2 regions of the Megasphaera sp. genome follow, and region 1 is predicted to be linked to the other one. Evidence: riboswitches for the same ligand, from Rfam matches in the RefSeq annotation. Region 1 holds a riboswitch; the other holds the start of a gene.
What was found. A riboswitch is a leader RNA that binds a small molecule or an ion and turns the genes downstream of it on or off. The one in region 1 is predicted to bind FMN.
Positions count from the first base shown of each region.

Region 2: linked by a shared signal. The riboswitch ahead of ACFWUB_RS04210 (bifunctional 3,4-dihydroxy-2-butanone-4-phosphate synthase/GTP cyclohydrolase II) and the one ahead of ribD (bifunctional diaminohydroxyphosphoribosylaminopyrimidine deaminase/5-amino-6-(5-phosphoribosylamino)uracil reductase RibD) in region 1 are both predicted to bind FMN.

Region 1 is NZ_CP181255.1:43,514-51,587, reverse strand. Features, by position in the region: gene ACFWUB_RS00270 (AAA family ATPase) at 1-439, opposite strand, end outside; gene ACFWUB_RS00265 (glycosyltransferase family 2 protein) at 463-1,200, opposite strand; gene ribE (6,7-dimethyl-8-ribityllumazine synthase) at 1,395-1,859, opposite strand; gene ACFWUB_RS00255 (riboflavin synthase) at 1,890-2,534, opposite strand; gene ribD (bifunctional diaminohydroxyphosphoribosylaminopyrimidine deaminase/5-amino-6-(5-phosphoribosylamino)uracil reductase RibD) at 2,515-3,651, opposite strand; FMN riboswitch at 3,745-3,876, opposite strand; gene rpe (ribulose-phosphate 3-epimerase) at 3,935-4,579, opposite strand; gene rsgA (ribosome small subunit-dependent GTPase A) at 4,582-5,445, opposite strand; gene pknB (Stk1 family PASTA domain-containing Ser/Thr kinase) at 5,456-7,432, opposite strand; gene ACFWUB_RS00230 (Stp1/IreP family PP2C-type Ser/Thr phosphatase) at 7,469-8,074, opposite strand, start outside.
Region 2 is NZ_CP181255.1:869,094-877,167, forward strand. Features, by position in the region: gene hpt (hypoxanthine phosphoribosyltransferase) at 1-345, opposite strand, end outside; gene tilS (tRNA lysidine(34) synthetase TilS) at 372-1,364, opposite strand; gene ACFWUB_RS04190 (Ppx/GppA family phosphatase) at 1,361-2,284, opposite strand; gene ACFWUB_RS04195 (S1 domain-containing RNA-binding protein) at 2,371-2,820, opposite strand; gene ACFWUB_RS04200 (FtsB family cell division protein) at 2,929-3,276, opposite strand; gene ACFWUB_RS04205 (FAD-binding oxidoreductase) at 3,441-4,844, shown strand; FMN riboswitch at 4,897-5,028, shown strand; gene ACFWUB_RS04210 (bifunctional 3,4-dihydroxy-2-butanone-4-phosphate synthase/GTP cyclohydrolase II) at 5,110-6,360, shown strand; gene ACFWUB_RS04215 (Crp/Fnr family transcriptional regulator) at 6,523-7,191, opposite strand; gene ACFWUB_RS04220 (ATP-binding protein) at 7,315-8,016, shown strand.

The sequences.
Region 1 (8,074 bases):
GCTGATATTCTTTCAAGTGACTGAAATCTCCCGTTTGCTTGCTATAATCAAAGGAAAAAACCAATCGGTCGTTCAGCCACAACTCTTCTAAAACGAGTTCTTTGGCCGTCTTCTTGCTATACTTATAAGTAATTTCATCGTGTTCCCGTTGAAAAACGTAGGAAAAAGAAACGACATCCGAATCCGCATCGGCATTGCAGTAGTTAATAATCGATTTTGCAATGCCATTTTTATCCACTAAATGATAGGTAATATCGGCGATAGCTAAACCAAAATTCGTTTTTCCTACAGCGTTCTTGCCATAAATGATGGCATTTTTGATGAGCCCTTGTGAAATGCATTGTGTGCTATAGTGATAGTCCTTGACATCCGAAAAATCAATGGTAAAAGTATTTTTAAAATTCTTGAAATTTTTGACACTAAATTTTTTTAGAAACACGAACTATCACCTCTTTATAAAATTTATTTGCTCTGATGAATCCGTTGCAATTCATGCAATTTCAAATATTTCAACATGGTATAGAAAAAATGAGTGCAGCACAAATACGAACCGATGCCTCCATCTAGGAAGCCTTTGCGGAGAACGAACATCTTGAAGAAGCCACCGATGCTGTGCATGAGGATGCCTAGCATCGAAGTCCGTTTTCCCCGTTTATAGGCATCTTCGGCCCAAATCGTCGTATATAAGCACAGTTTTTCTTCCCATTCATGCCAGTCACGATAGGTATGATGTTCGATATAGCCTTTCAACCGTTTGTCCGGCAAATCGCATTCGGGATGTTCGTGGACTTTATTGACCCAGGAAACAGTCGTCCGCGGAAACATACGCCGTACATGATCCGGGTCGAGGACGCCATGATTGAAAGTGACGCCAAAAGCGACGGACTTACGGGTAATGGCATATTGTGTATCCATGGGCGTATTTTCAATGACGCGTTTTATATCCGCAATAAGTTCGTCATTCAGCCGTTCATCGGCATCGAGATACAGCACCCAGTCCGCTGTGGTCTGTTCCAAGGCGAAATTGCGCTGGGCTGCGAAATCGTCGGTCCAGGCACGGAAGCAAACTTTTGCCCCATGGGCTTGGGCCAGTTCTACGGTCTTATCAGTACTCCCAGAGTCGATGACCAGGACTTCGGGGATGCATTTCTTGGCATTTTCCACGACGTCGACGATATTGTCTTCTTCATTTTTTGTCAAAATCAATATAGCTAAAGAGCTCATGGGCAGCGCTCCTTCTCTCTCAATATTTATGTCTGATACGCATTCATAACTATGTAACATTGTACCATATCGCCCGGTCAAAGTACAGCCAGCCGCAGTTCAATAAAGCAAGGGCTGCCTTTCCCAGCATCCGCCCGGAGAGACAGCCCTTTTTATAACTTCGCTTGTGTTTATAATTCTTTGATGAGGTTGACCATTTCGATGGCGCTAGTAGCGACGTCGAAGCCTTTGTTGCCGGCTTTTGTGCCAGCCCGTTCGATGGCCTGTTCGATGTTTTCTGTCGTGATGACGCCGAACATGATGGGGATGCCCGTCTTGAGGGATGCCTGGGCGATGCCTTTGGCCGATTCACCGCAGACGAGGTCATAGTGGCTGGTAGCGCCGCGGATGACGGCACCGAGGCAGATGACGGCGTCGTATTTGCCCGATTCTGCCATTTTCTGGGCGATCAGGGGGATTTCAAAGGCGCCCGGGACCCAGGCCGTCGTAATGTCTGCGTCATCGACGCCATGGCGATGGAGAGCGTCGTAAGCGCCGCCGAGGAGCTTGCTGCAGATGAATTCGTTGAAACGTGCGACGACGATGCCGAACTTCGCACCAGAACCGATTAATTTACCTTCTTTGACTTGTACCATTGTAAAACACTCCTATTCTGAAATATTATGTTAAAATCCATTTTCCAGCAGTTTTTCCATCGTCAGGCCCGAAGACGCCGACGACGGATGACCGACGGTAAAGCTATGGACATATTTCCCGATGACATCCGTTTCCAAGTTGACGATAGCGCCCGGATGCTTATCCATGAGCGTCGTATTGGCCATGGTATGGGGAATGATGGAAACGGAAAATTGGCTGCTGCCGACGGATACGACAGTCAGGCTGATGCCGTCGATGGTGATAGAGCCTTTTTCGACGATGAACGGCTCCATGTCCTTGGGGATGGAAATGGTGATGACCCGGGCAATGCCATCGGTTGCGATGCGGGCGACGTGGCCGATGCCGTCGATATGGCCGCTGACGATATGACCGCCCAGGCGGCCGCCGACCTGCATGGCCCGTTCGAGGTTGACTTGGGAACCGCTCTTGATAGTGCTGAACGACGAGCGGCGCATGGTTTCATGCATGACGTCGGCCGAAAAGGTCGAGTCCGTCATATCCGTGACGGTCAGGCAGACGCCGTTGACGGCAATGCTGTCGCCGAGCTGCGTGCCTTCTAATACTTTGTGTGCCTGAATGGTCAGGCGGATGGAATCGGGGCGGCGGTCCATATGGGCAATCGTCCCCAGTTCCTCAATGATGCCAGTGAACATAGGCACCCTCCCTATTGGCATTATATGCCGTAATCAATATGTTATTTTCATGGAGCTCTACCGAATCATAGACCAGCGGCATACATTCATCGAGCTCATCGACGCCGCAGCCGCCTACCGACGGCAAAGCGCCAGTACCACCGATAACCTTGTCGCCGACGAAGGCATAAATCTTATCGACCAGACGGGCATCGAAGAAGCTCCCCTGGATGGTGCTGCCGCCTTCGACGAGGATGCTGGTCAGTCCTTCATCATGCAGGAGCTGCAAGGCGTCAGGCAAGTAAATGGTCTTGCCGTCCTGGAGCGGAGCCAGGATGACGCGGACGCCGGCGTTTTTCAAAGCCTTCATCTTCTCTACGGGGCACAAAGACGTCGTGACGATAAGGGTCTGCGTCGTCTTATCGGTGACGACGAGTGAATTCAAAGGTGTCCGTCCTTTGGTATCCAGTACGACGCGTACAGGCTGATGCGGTGCGTCCTGGCCGGGCCGTTCGATACGGCTGGTCAGGAGGGGATTATCCGTCAGGACCGTATTGATGCCAACCAAAATGCCATCGTAGATGGAGCGCAGATAGTGGCCGTAGCTGCGGGCCCATTCGTTGGTGATCCACTGGGATTTCCCAGTCCGCGAGGCCGTGCGGCCATCGAGGCTCTGTGCCAGTTTGATGGCAATGAACGGCTTCTGGACCATCATGTTCTTGATGAAGACTTCATTGAGCTGAGCCGCTTCTTTCGACATAAGGCCGACTTCGACGGCGATGCCGGCTTTACGCAAGATAGCCGCGCCCTTGCCAGCCACTAAGGGGTTGGGGTCGAGCATGGCCATGACGACTTTGCCGACGCCTTTTTCGACGAGGGTCCGGGCACAAGGCGGCGTTCTCCCGTAATGGGCACAAGGTTCGAGGGTCACATAGACCGTAGCCCCCTTCGCCCGTTCGCCAGCTTCACGCAATGCCCATACTTCGGCATGAGGCGTGCCGGCCTTATGATGGTATCCCGTGCCGACGATTTCGCCATCTTTGACGATGACGCAGCCGACGGCAGGATTGGGTGTCGTATAGCCCAGGGCGGTCTTTGCCAATTCCAGGGCTTTTTTCATATACTCTGCCGGTTCCAATGTATTCCTTCCCTTCTATTCAGATTCGCAAGATAAAAAAAGGCTATGGACGTAAGATTCCCATAGCCTTTTGAGCGCAACAAAAACACAATCTGTCGTCTTTTCCCATCCAGACTGTACTGTCGGTACCGAAATTGCATCGGTTCAACCCTTGCGGGTTAGCGGACTGTCACCGCCGGTCAGGAATTGAAAGCGCCGCTTTCTCACCTTGCCTCAAAGACTATCCTTATTCATTTGAACTACATGTATGATTTTAGCACATGAAAAGAAGAAATACAAGTCCTTATCGCAAGGACGCGATGGCAGCGGCCCGGTCGTCAGCTCCGAAGACGGCACTGCCGGCGACGAGGAAGGTCGCACCGGCGTCTTTGACGGCCTGGACGGTCTTGGCATTGACGCCGCCATCGACTTCGATGACAGCCGTCGTATTGCCGGCCTGTTCCAGAAGCGCCTTGGCCTGGCGGATCTTATCGATGGCATAAGGAATGAACTTCTGGCCGCCGAAGCCGGGGTTGACGCTCATGATGAGGATCATGTCCAGCTGCCCGGCCAGGCAGGACAAAGTCGATACGGGGGTCGCCGGGTTGAGGGCGACGCCGCCTTTCATGCCTGCTTCGTGGATCTGCTGCAGGACCCGGTCGAGATGGGTGCAGGCTTCCTGATGGACCGTGACGTACTGGACACCGGCAGCAGCCAGGCCGTCGATGTAGGTTTCCGGATGTTCTACCATGAGATGGGCATCGAAGGGCAGCTTGGTGCAGCTACGCAGAGCCTTGACGACGGGGACGCCAAAGGTCAGGTTCGGCACGAAATGGCCGTCCATCAAGTCGAGATGGATACAATCTGCCCCCTTCCGTTCGACGTCCTGAATGTCTTCAGCCAGGCGGGAGAAGTCCGCCGATAATATAGATGGGCAAATGGTTACCATGACTATCGTTTCCTTTCTGCAATGGAAGTGAGTATCTTACAGTATGTGTCATACCGTTCTTTCTGGATATGGCCGTCAGCGACGGCCTGTTTGACCGTACATTCCGGTTCGGACAGATGGAGACACGACGAGAACTTGCAGCCGCCGCTGTAGGGCAGCATGTCCGGGAAGAGGCGCAGGACTTCCTTCGGGTCGAGGTGCTCGAAGTCGAGAGAGCTGAATCCCGGCGTATCGACGACATACGTATCGCTGTCGAGGCGCATGATTTCCGAATGGCGTGTCGTATGGCGGCCGCGCTTGATCTTTTCGCTGACGGCGCCGACGGACAAGTCTTCCCGGCCCAGGATCTGGGACAGCAGGCTCGACTTGCCGACGCCCGACGGGCCGGAAAAGGCCGTCATGCGGTGGGGCAGCAGATTACGCAGGGTATCGAGGCCTTCGCCGGTCTTGGCCGACACGAGATAGACGTCATAGCCGCAGCGTTCATAAAAGGCCTTGTAGGATTCGGCCGTCTCCCGGTCCAGGTCGCACTTATTGAAGCACAGCGTCGGATGGATGCCGCCGTATTCACAGGTCATGAGCATCTTATCGACGAGGAACTGGTTCGGATCCGGCGACTTGGCCGCCATGATGACCAGGAGCTGGTCGATATTGGCCACGGCCGGCCGGCGTATCTGGTTGCGCCGGGGCAGCAGGGCTTCGATGACGCCCTTGTCCTGGCCCAGCTCGGTGATTTCCAGCTCGTCGCCGACGAGGATCTTCGCTTTCAGCAATTTGCCGCGGCGTCGGCACTCGATGAGCCCTTCCCGGCCGACATCGACGTAATAATAGCCGTTATAGTTCTTGATGACGCGTCCTTTTGTCATGTTCCTCCCCTTAGATATACTGGTCCTGTACTAACGAATTGTTGATGTATACTTTGACTCTCGTCTTGCCCGTGCCGCTGACGCTCTTAGAGATGTTGTCGCCGCCGGCCTGGCTGCGGTCATAGACGACGCGCGAGCCATTGTCGTCGGATACGACGATCTGGACATGCTGGCTGGAAGCGCCAGACGGTACGCTGATATTGACCGTCCCGTAATGAGGCGTCCCGGCCGGTTCCTGGTTATTGGCACTGCCATCGGAGCCGCCGGAGCTGCTCGACGGCGAGCTCTGGCTGCTCTGGGACGACGGATATTCGACGGACAAGTTGACGACCTTGCCGTCTTCCGACGTCTGGCCCGTGACGACGGCCTGAGAGCTGTCCTTCGACGAATCGAGGTTGGACACGCTGCCGACGGAATAGCCGGCGCTTTCCAGGGCCTTCACGGCCGCATCGAGGCTCATGCCGCTCGTATTAGGGGCTTCATTCTTGGCCGCTTCTGCTTCTTTTTCGGCTTCGCTCTTACGGCAGACGACGAGGTCGACTTTCGTCCCCTTTTCGACTTTCTTCGGCGATTCCGGGTCCTGGTCGATGATGGTCCCGTCGGCATACTGAGCGCTCTCTTTGTAGCGCACCTTGCCCACAGACAGGCCGCTTTCCTTCAGTTTCTTTTCGGCCTCATCGAGGGTCAGGCTCCGCAGGTCCGGTATGAGGACTTCTTCACCTTTATTCCCCTTGCTGACGGTCAGGTAAATGGTCCGGTTGGCCTTGACGACGGCTCCGCCAGACGGTGTCTGGGAAATGACTTCGCCGACTGGCACTTCGTCGCTTTCCACTTCCTTGACGGAAACGTCGAGTTTCTTATCTTTCAGTATCTTCTTGGCGATTTCGACCTGTTTACCCGTCACATCCGGTACGGTAATGTCTTCGGTACTCCAAAAATTCCCAAAGGAAAAGAAGGCCCAGACAAAGGCGACGAGGAAGACGCCGAGCATACCGATGATGATAGTTTTCTGCGAATGATTGCTGATAGAATCCATGAACCGCGTGAAGGGGTTCTTCTTCTTTTCTTTCGGTTCTTCTTCGGGCAGGTCCTTTTCCTTGATAGGCTGTAATTTCTGCGTGCCGAAGTTATACGGACCCTTGCTGATGATCGGCCGAGCGCCGTTGGTATTGATGAAACCCTGGGACAGGCGCAGTTCCGACATCATCTCGCCGATGGACTGGAAGCGGTCGTCCGGGTTCTTGGCCATGGCCTTGAGGATGACCTGTTCGACGAGCCGCGGGATACGGCGGTTGTACTTCGTCGGCAAGGGAATATCGTCCTGGACGTGCTTCAAGGCGATACTGATGGCCGTATCGCCCTGGAAAGGGACGACGCCAGTCATCATTTCATACATGACGACGCCTAGGGAATAAATATCCGTCCGTTCGTCGATATGGCCGCCACTGGCCTGTTCCGGTGAAAAATAATGGACTGAGCCGAGGACGGTACGGTCGCTGTTTTCGACGGAATTCACAGCCCGGGCGATGCCGAAATCGGCGACTTTGATGCGTCCTGTCTCGGTGACCAGGATATTATGAGGCTTGATGTCGCAGTGGACAATGCCGTTGGCATGAGCATTTTCCAGGGCTTCGCCGATATCGAAGGCAATCTGTATCGACGTGTTGATCGGCAGGTGGCCGTGTTTTTCGATGTATTCTTTTAACGTTTCGCCGCGCACGAATTCCATGACGATGTAATGGACATTTTCATCGTAGCCGACGTCGTATATATTGACAATATTGGGGTGTGACAATTTGGCAGCCGCCTGGGCTTCCTGGCGGAAGCGGACGACAAAATCGTGGTCGTTGCCGTATTTTGAATGAAGTATTTTTACGGCGACGATCCGGTCCAGGAGGATATCCTGTGCTTTGTACACGCTGGCCATGCCGCCTGTGCCTACTTTTTCCAATATCTTGTATCTGTTATCTAAGATATGACCAATCATTTTTAGCTATTCCACCACTTTCATAGTCGTTCCCGATTATATGGTTGTTAAAATTGCCGTGATATTATCTTTCGCCCCGTTTTCATAGACGCGGGCAAAGAGATCATTGATGATTTCCCGTTCTGTCCGGCGGTAATCGCCGATAGCATCGTAGAGTTCCTGTTTCTGGATGAATGATGTCAAGCCGTCGGAACAAATCAGGATGCGATCTTTCGGCTGTACTTCAAAGGCTCCGCTGTCGACGACCAAGTTCTCATCGACGCCGACGGCTCTGGTCAGCACATGGCGCTGGGGATGATCCATCGCTTCTTCTTCAGTTATCTTGCCCTTTTCGAGCAGGACCTGGACGATCGTATGGTCGACGGAAATCTGTTTGAATTCCCCGTCGCGGTATAAGTAGATGCGGCTGTCACCGACGTGGCCCCAGAAGGCCATATGACGAGCCAGGGTCACCATGGACACGGTCGTCCCCATGCCCTTGAGCGAAGGGTCGATCAAGGTCTTGCTGAGGATGCTGGAATTCGCATATTGAATGGCTTTCTCCAGCTGTACCGGTGCTGCATAACTAAAGTTCTTGAAATAATAAGCTATCGCTTCTACGGCCGTCTTGCTGGCGATTTCACCGCCTACATAGCCGCCCAT
Region 2 (8,074 bases), 830 kb from region 1:
CTGGAGCATGGGGACGAGATGGCTCAAGGTGACGCCCGTGTCGATGATGTCTTCGACGATGAGGACATCTTTATCCTTGACGTCGTTATCTAGGTCCTTGCGGATCTTGAGGACACCTGACGACGTCGTCGACGAACCGTAGCTGGAGCAGCTCATGAAATCGAAGTAGACCGGGCCGTCGATGCAGCGGGCCAGGTCGGTGAAAAAGGTGACGGCCCCTTTGAGGATGCCGCACATGAGGATGGTCTTGCCGGCATAATCTTTAGTAATCTGCGCACCCAGTTCGCGGACGCGGGCAGCAATCTGTTCTTCTGTAAATAAAATTTCTTTGATATCCTGATGCATCTTGTTTTCCTCCGTGAAAAAGTGAATTACCCCTGCCGTCCCCTGCGGGGAACGGCAGGACCCAGGCAGAGGGCTGTCCGGGTCGTATAAGCACAGGCCCGGCCGCACTGGAACTGTTTTCCAGCTCCTTTGGCGGCCAGGTCCCGTATCGTTTCAACATAATGAAAAGGCAGGTCCTGACGAGAGCCCGTCGCCTCCTGCCACAAGCGGCGGATGAGGCGCCGCTGCATAGCCAGCGGCTGGGCCAGCAAGCGCTTCTTGTCTAAAGCCGGTACGTCTTCGGGAAGGACGAGCTGCCCATAGAGTGTTTCGGCAGCGTCGTCCAGAAAGGCTTCGTCGGCCCTGACGATATCGGCCAGGCGGTTCAGGTCCGCCGTAATGGCCGGGTTATAAGCCTGCAGCTGCGGCAGCAGGTCCAGGCGTATCCGGTTGCGGCTGTAGCGCCGGCTGTCATTGGTTTCGTCGTGACAGACCGGAAGGTCCCGGGCCGCGGCATAGGCTGCCAGCTCCGCCTTGGTCACCATAAGCAGCGGCCGGATGATGTCGCCCCGCCTGGGCGCCATGCCGCAGAGGCCGTCGAGGCCGCTGCCGCGCAGGAGATGGAGCAATACCGTTTCGGCCTGATCATCGGCGTGATGGGCCACGGCAATGCGTTCGGCCCCGCAGGCCCGGGCCGTTTCCCGCAGGATGCGGTAGCGTTCGCGCCGGCCTACGGCTTCTTCCGACGCCTTTTCCCGCCGGGCCAGGGCCGGCACGTCGACGTACTGCCAGGCAAAACCGCAATGGCGGCGCACGGCTTCGCGCCGTACCAGGCTGACTTCTTCATCGGCCGCCCGGCGGATGCCGTGGTGGACGTAGCAGGCCGTCAAGGTCAGCCTATATAACGGGGCCAGGCGGCTCAGTATATCCAGCAGAGCCAGCGAATCGGGCCCGCCGGAGCAGGCGACGACCAGGGCCCTCCCCGGCTGCCACAGGCCGTGCTGCCTGCCGTAAGCGTCTACGCGGTCGACAAGGTTCACGACTGGCGGTCCCGGGAGTTCCAGGCCGCATCATGGAAGGAATGGCGGAAAAAGACGCCTTCCATGAGATCCCGTTCGCTGACGGTGATGGCCGGGATGTGATAGCGCTGGAGAAAGGACTTGGCAATGAGCAGGCCGGCGACGATGATGTCGCTGCGCTTGGGCTGCAGGCCCGGTACGTGGCGCCGTTCTTCCGGCGTCATGGCCCGGAGGCGTTCGATATGGCCGCACAGGGCATCATAGGAAACGCGATGGCCTTCGACTTTCTCTGCATCGTAGACGGCCAGCTGCAAGTCCATGGCCGCCAGCGTCGTCAGCGTCCCGCCGACGCCGATGAGCAGGTCCGGCTGGACCTGCATGGGCAGCCATTCCTGATAGCAGCGGTTTTCCAGATGGGCGACGGCCTGATGGCTCATGACTTCGCCCCGCGTAAAGCGCACAGCCCCCATGGGGTAGCTGTGGGACCAGCACAGGTCACCGCCGCGGCCGACGGCGACTTCACTGCTGCCGCCGCCGATGTCGATGACGGCTGCCGTCACATCGGGGCTGAGCGAGGCCGTAGCTCCAGTGAAGCTGAGCGACGCTTCTTCCAGGCCCGAAATGGCCCGGCAGTGCCAGCCGAAACGGGCCCGCACTTCTGCCAGGAAGGCCTGGCCGTCGATAGCTTCGCGGACGGCACTGGTGGCGACGGCACAGACCGGTACGCCTGTCAGCTGTTCTTGCCAGCCTTCCATGGCCGCAAAGGACGCTTCCATCCCTGCCGGTGACAAATGGTGTGTTTCATCGATATCTTTCCCCAGCCGCGTCGTCGCCAGTTCTTTCGGCGAAAAGATCCACGTGCCCGGGACTTCCTGCCAGCCCGTCATGAGTCGCAGGGAGTTGGAGCCGATGTCGATGACTGCATACTTCTGATACTCCATATCTGCTCCTTCCTGTAAACGTAAAAAGGCGCTGTCTTTGTGCAACAGCGCCCTTCTTTTTTTACCTTCCGCTATTCAATACGCACTCAATCAGCATGGCGCGCACCGCGGCCGCCGCGTTTCGATTCCGTATTGCGCTTCAAATCCATCAGGCGTTCATCGCTTTCCTTCAGGAATTTGCTGAGCCGGTCTTCAAAAGACAGCGAGCCCGACGAACGGCGCGAATCAAAGCCGTTATGCTGGCGGAATTCATGTTTCTGCCGAAAATCGCGTTTCGGACGGAATTCTTTCTTTTCCGGCGCCGGCTGGGTCTGTTTGATAGACAGGGCGATTTTTCCCTTATCGTCTACAGACAACACTTTGACGTTGACCTTGTCTCGAACTTTCAAAAAATCATTTACATCTTTGACATACTCATTAGCGACTTCAGAAATATGTACAAGACCTACCTTCTTATCCGGAAGCTCTACGAATGCGCCAAATTTTGTGATTCCTGTAACGGTACCTTCCATCACACTGCCTACTTCGATTGTCATGCTGTTTTGATTTCCTCCTTGTAATATCAGCATTACTGCTAAACGTATAAAGCCATTATACTCATAAATGCCAAAAAATTCAATCATCAAAATACAAAATATAGGGAATCACGGCTTATAGGGAATTTCATCGGGCTTGGCCAGGCCGAACTGTTCGCGCGCTTCCCGGGCGATTTCATCGGGATCATTCAGCTTGTCACGCCGTTCGCGAAGGCGAAGATTTTCGTCCCGCAAGGTCTGTTCCTGCTGCAGGGTCCGGTTCATGTCGTCATGGATTTCCCACAGCCTGTAGAGGCGGACGCCGATGAGATAGAAGCCGGCGACGATGATGGCCACGAGAATAAGATTATACCAGCTCATCTGCCGGAGCCGGATGAGCAGCCCTGTACGGCGCTTCCGGGGGACCTTGCGGCGCTTCTTTCGGCGCCGAGGCTGGCGATACTGCTTGGTTTCCACCCAATCACCCTTTCTAAGAACAAGAGACTGAAAAAGTCTTACCCTATAGTATACCGTGCTTTGCTGGCAAGATAAAGTTTTTTTGTAAAATTCCTTTTAAAATGGGCGGCAGTTATATATAATAGAGGCACGACATTTTGTATCTTATCCGAGGGGGAACACGTATGCACTATGAAAAAATAACGACAGAAATCCTGGAAAAATTAAAGGCCATCGTCGGCCCGAAAGACGTCGTCACCGACGCCGACGCCATGCAGCCTTATTCCCATGACGAAGTGACCGACCCGGCTTACCATCACATGCCCGAAGCCGTCGTCTTTGCCGAAACAGCCCAGCAGGTCAGCGCCATCATCAAGCTGGCCAATGCCTGCCACTTCCCTGTCGTCCCCCGCGGGGCCGGCACGGGTCTGGCCTGCGGCGCCGTCCCGGAATACGGCGGCATCGTCTTGTCGCTGGAAAAGATGAACAAGATACTGGAAATCAATGAAGACGGCCTCTATGCCGTCGTCGAACCGGGTGTACGCACGTCGGACCTGCAGGAAGCGGCCGAAAAGAAAGGTCTCTTCTACGCCGGCGATCCGTGCAGCGGCGACTCGTGCTTCATCGGCGGCAACATCGCCACCAACGCCGGCGGCAACCGGGCCGTCAAATACGGGACGACGCGCCACCAGGTCTACAGCGTGGAAGTCGTCAACCCGACAGGGCGCATCGTCAACCTCGGCGCGCGCCTGCAGAAACAGTCGACAGGCTATTCCCTGGACCAGCTGGTCATCGGCTCCGAAGGGACCCTGGGCATCATCACCAAGGCGACGCTGAAGCTCCTGCCCAAGCCGAAGTACGCCCTCGACCTGCTGGCCATCTTCGACGACCGCCGCCAGGCCATGGGCGTCGTCACCAAAATCATCAAGGCCGGCATCACGCCGACGTGCGTCGAATTCATGGACAACATCACCATCAAGTCCGTCGAAAAATACCTCAATGAAAATCTCCAGGGCAGCGACAACGGCAACTACGTCATCGTCGAAGTCGAAGGGACCAGCGAAGACGACCTGGACGACAAGGCCGTCATCCTCGACGAAGTCTGCACGGAAAACGGCGCGTCGTCAGTCCTCGTCGCTGACCACAATAAGATCTGGCAGGCCCGCAAGGCCTTTGCCGAAGCCGTCCGCGCCGAAAGCCTCATCGTCTGCAAAGAAGACGTCGTCGTCCCTGTCGACCAGGAAGCGGCCCTCCTCGACGAAATCCTGCGCCTGGCCAAGAAATACAACCTGGTCACACGTATCGCCAGCCACGCCGGCGACGGCAACATTCACTTGAACATCCTCAAGAATGAAGATGCCACCTACGAAGACTGGGACCAGCGGGTCAAGGCCAACCAGCAGGAACTGTACAAATTCATTTATGCCCACGGCGGCCGCCTGTCCGGCGAACACGGCATCGGCTACAAGCGCAAGCATTTGATGGAAGAATTCACCGATCCCGGCGAACTGGAAATGATGAAGGCCATCAAGAAAGCCCTCGACCCGAACGACATCCTCAACCCGGGGAAAATCTTCGACGTCGACTAACTTGCAAAAATGAAAGTTACCGTGTATAATACATAACAGAACTGAATAAAACGTATATCTTCAGGGCAGGGTGAAATTCCCGATCGGCGGTATAGTCCGCGAACGCTACGGCGTAGGAGCCATTGGCTCGTGATTTGGTGCGATTCCAAAACCGACAGTATAGTCTGGATGGAAGAAGATGTGGCGTGCTGTTTCTGCAGCGTGCCTTTCCTTGCATGTCAAAGCCCTGTGCCTCATCGCCAGGGCTTTTTGAGTACCACCAACTATGGACAATACAGACTTTAAGGAGGTCTTTATTTTGACTACAGAAAAACGTAAATTCAACACTATCGAAGAAGCATTGGAAGAATTACAGGCCGGCCACGTCATCATCGTCACCGATGACCCGGACCGCGAAAACGAAGGCGACTTCATCTGCGCCGCCCAGTACTGCACGACAGAAAACATGAACTTCATGGCCAGCCACGGCAAGGGCCTGATCTGCATGCCCATGAGCATCGAATATGCCCATAAGCTCGGCCTGCCCCAGATGGTCAGCGAAAATACAGATAACCACGAAACGGCCTTCACTGTTTCCATCGACCACGTCGACACGACGACGGGCATCTCGGCTGTCGAACGCGCCCTGACGGCCCGCAAATGCGCTGAAGAATCGGCCCGTCCCGAAGACTTCCGCCGTCCTGGCCACAACTTCCCCCTCGTCGCCAAACGCGGCGGCGTCCTGACCCGCAACGGCCACACGGAAGCCACGGTCGACCTCATGCGCCTGGCCGGACTCAAACAGGTCGGCCTGTGCTGCGAAATCATGGCAGACGACGGCACGATGATGCGCACGCCGGACCTCTGGAAAATCGCCGACGAATACGGCCTGAAATTCATCACCATCCACGATCTCCAGAACTACTGCCGCCGCCATGACAAACACGTCATCCGCGAAGCCGTCGCCAAGATGCCGACGAAATACGGCGATTTCAAGATCTACGGCTACATCAACGACCTGACGGGCGAACATCACGTCGCTCTGGTCAAAGGCGAAATCGGCGACGGCAAGAACCTCTTGTGCCGCGTCCATTCTGAATGCCTTACAGGCGACGTCTTCGGCTCCCGCCGCTGTGACTGCGGTGAACAGCTGGCCGCTGCCCTGACACAGATCAACGCCGAAGGCCGGGGCATTCTCCTCTACATGCGCCAGGAAGGCCGTGGCATCGGCCTCATCAATAAACTCAAAGCCTATGTCCTCCAGGAACAGGGCTACGATACAGTCGAAGCCAACGAAAAACTCGGTTTCGCTCCGGACCTTCGCGAATACTGGATCGGTGCCCAGATTCTCCAGGACATGGGCGCTAAAGAAATCCGCCTGCTCACGAACAACCCGGAAAAAGTCTACGGCCTCGAAGGCTTCGGCGTCGAAATCGTAGAACGCGTCCCCATCGAAATGAAACCCCAGAAATTCGACGAATTCTACTTGGAAACGAAAAAGAATAAAATGGGCCACATCCTCCCCCATCTGCATTAAAAGCGAGTAAAAAAGGCGCTGTCGCATGAAGACAGCGCCTTTTTTAGCAGTGGCTCGTGGCTCGTGGTTTGTAAGAGCCGTCCTGAAAGCCTTTCTGGCCCACCAGGTACCGATAGGGTAGCTGCCAGAATGGACAGCTTAGCTGGCGGCCCGCCGATTTCCTTAATGTTCCTGCCGCAAGGTGAATTTGTCCTTGTGGTAATCGATGAGGCCTTCTTTTTTCATCTTGCTCAGTTCGGCCGATAAGGCGCTGCGGTCGACGGAGAGGAAGTCGGCCATCTGCTGGCGGTTGAAAGGCAGGACGAAGGTGGCCTTCCCTTTTTTCCGGGCCATGTCGGACAGGTAGAGCATGATTTTCTGGCGCGTCGAGCGCTGGGTCAGGTAGCGTATCTTTTCCGTAAGGAGGCGGTTCTTTTCGGCCATCAGAGCCAGGAGATTGCCTGTAAAACGAGCCTGGTCCGGCGTCAGGACCTGACCGGCATGGAGGATGTTGCCGACATAGACCTGCATGATGACCGCATCCGAGGCGGCGACGACGTCGACCGTCGCCGGCGCGTCAGGCAGACAGGCAAAGGCTTCGCCGAAAAAGAAGCCTGCCGGGATCTGGGACAGGATATTGCGGTTCCCCCAGTAATCTTCCTGGATGATGTGGACCGCCCCTTCCAGGACCAGTCCGATATAGGGGACGGCATCGCCGGAATAAAAGAGGAATTCCCCTTTCTCATATTTTTTCTTGCGTACCTTCAAGCGCTGCAAGAGCGGCAGGACATCGGCTTCGGCGACGCCGTGGAAGAGCGGCGACGTTTCAATGAGGGAAAGATATTGTTCCATGGAAAGACCTCCAAAAAAAAGATGATAGTTGGAAAAACAACAGCTTATTTTTGCTCCATCGACTATACTTAGACCATAAAGGTCCCAAACCAGTTTGATGCATATACCACGATGGAGGAAATTATGATACGTAAAATTATACAGATTGATTCGAAAAAATGCAATGGCTGCGGCGCCTGCGCCACGGCCTGTCACGAAGGGGCTATCGCCATGGTCGACGGCAAGGCCCGTCTCATGCGCGATGACTACTGCGACGGCCTGGGCGACTGCCTGCCCCATTGCCCGACGGATGCCATCACCTTTGTCGAACGCGAAGCCGCTGCCTATGATGAAGAAGCCGTGAAACAGCACATGGCCGCCCAGGGACGGACCTACACCGGCCGCTGTCCGGGCAGCCAGGCCCGCAGCCTCGGCGAAACGCAGAAAAGGGCTGACGACGTTCCTGCCGGGCCGTCCATCTCCCGCCTGAGCCAGTGGCCGGTCCAGCTCAAGCTCGTACCACCCCATACGCCTTATTTCAACGGTGCCAGCCTGCTCATCGCGGCCGACTGTACGGCTTATGCCTACGCCCGCTTCCACGAAGATTTCATCAAGGGCCGCATCACCCTCATCGGCTGCCCTAAACTCGACGACATCGACTATGCCGAAAAATTGACAGAAATCCTCCGTCAGAACGACATCCACGACGTCACCCTGGTCCGCATGGAAGTCCCGTGCTGCGGCGGTCTGGAAATGGCTGCCAAAAGAGCCCTCGCACAGAGCGGCAAAGATATCCCCTTCGAGGTACGCATCATCAGCCTCGACGGGAAGATAATAAAAGGATAGTAAAAAGGCTTGCCGCGTAGCGGCAAGCCTTTTTATCGTAGGGGCCGTCCCAAAGGGC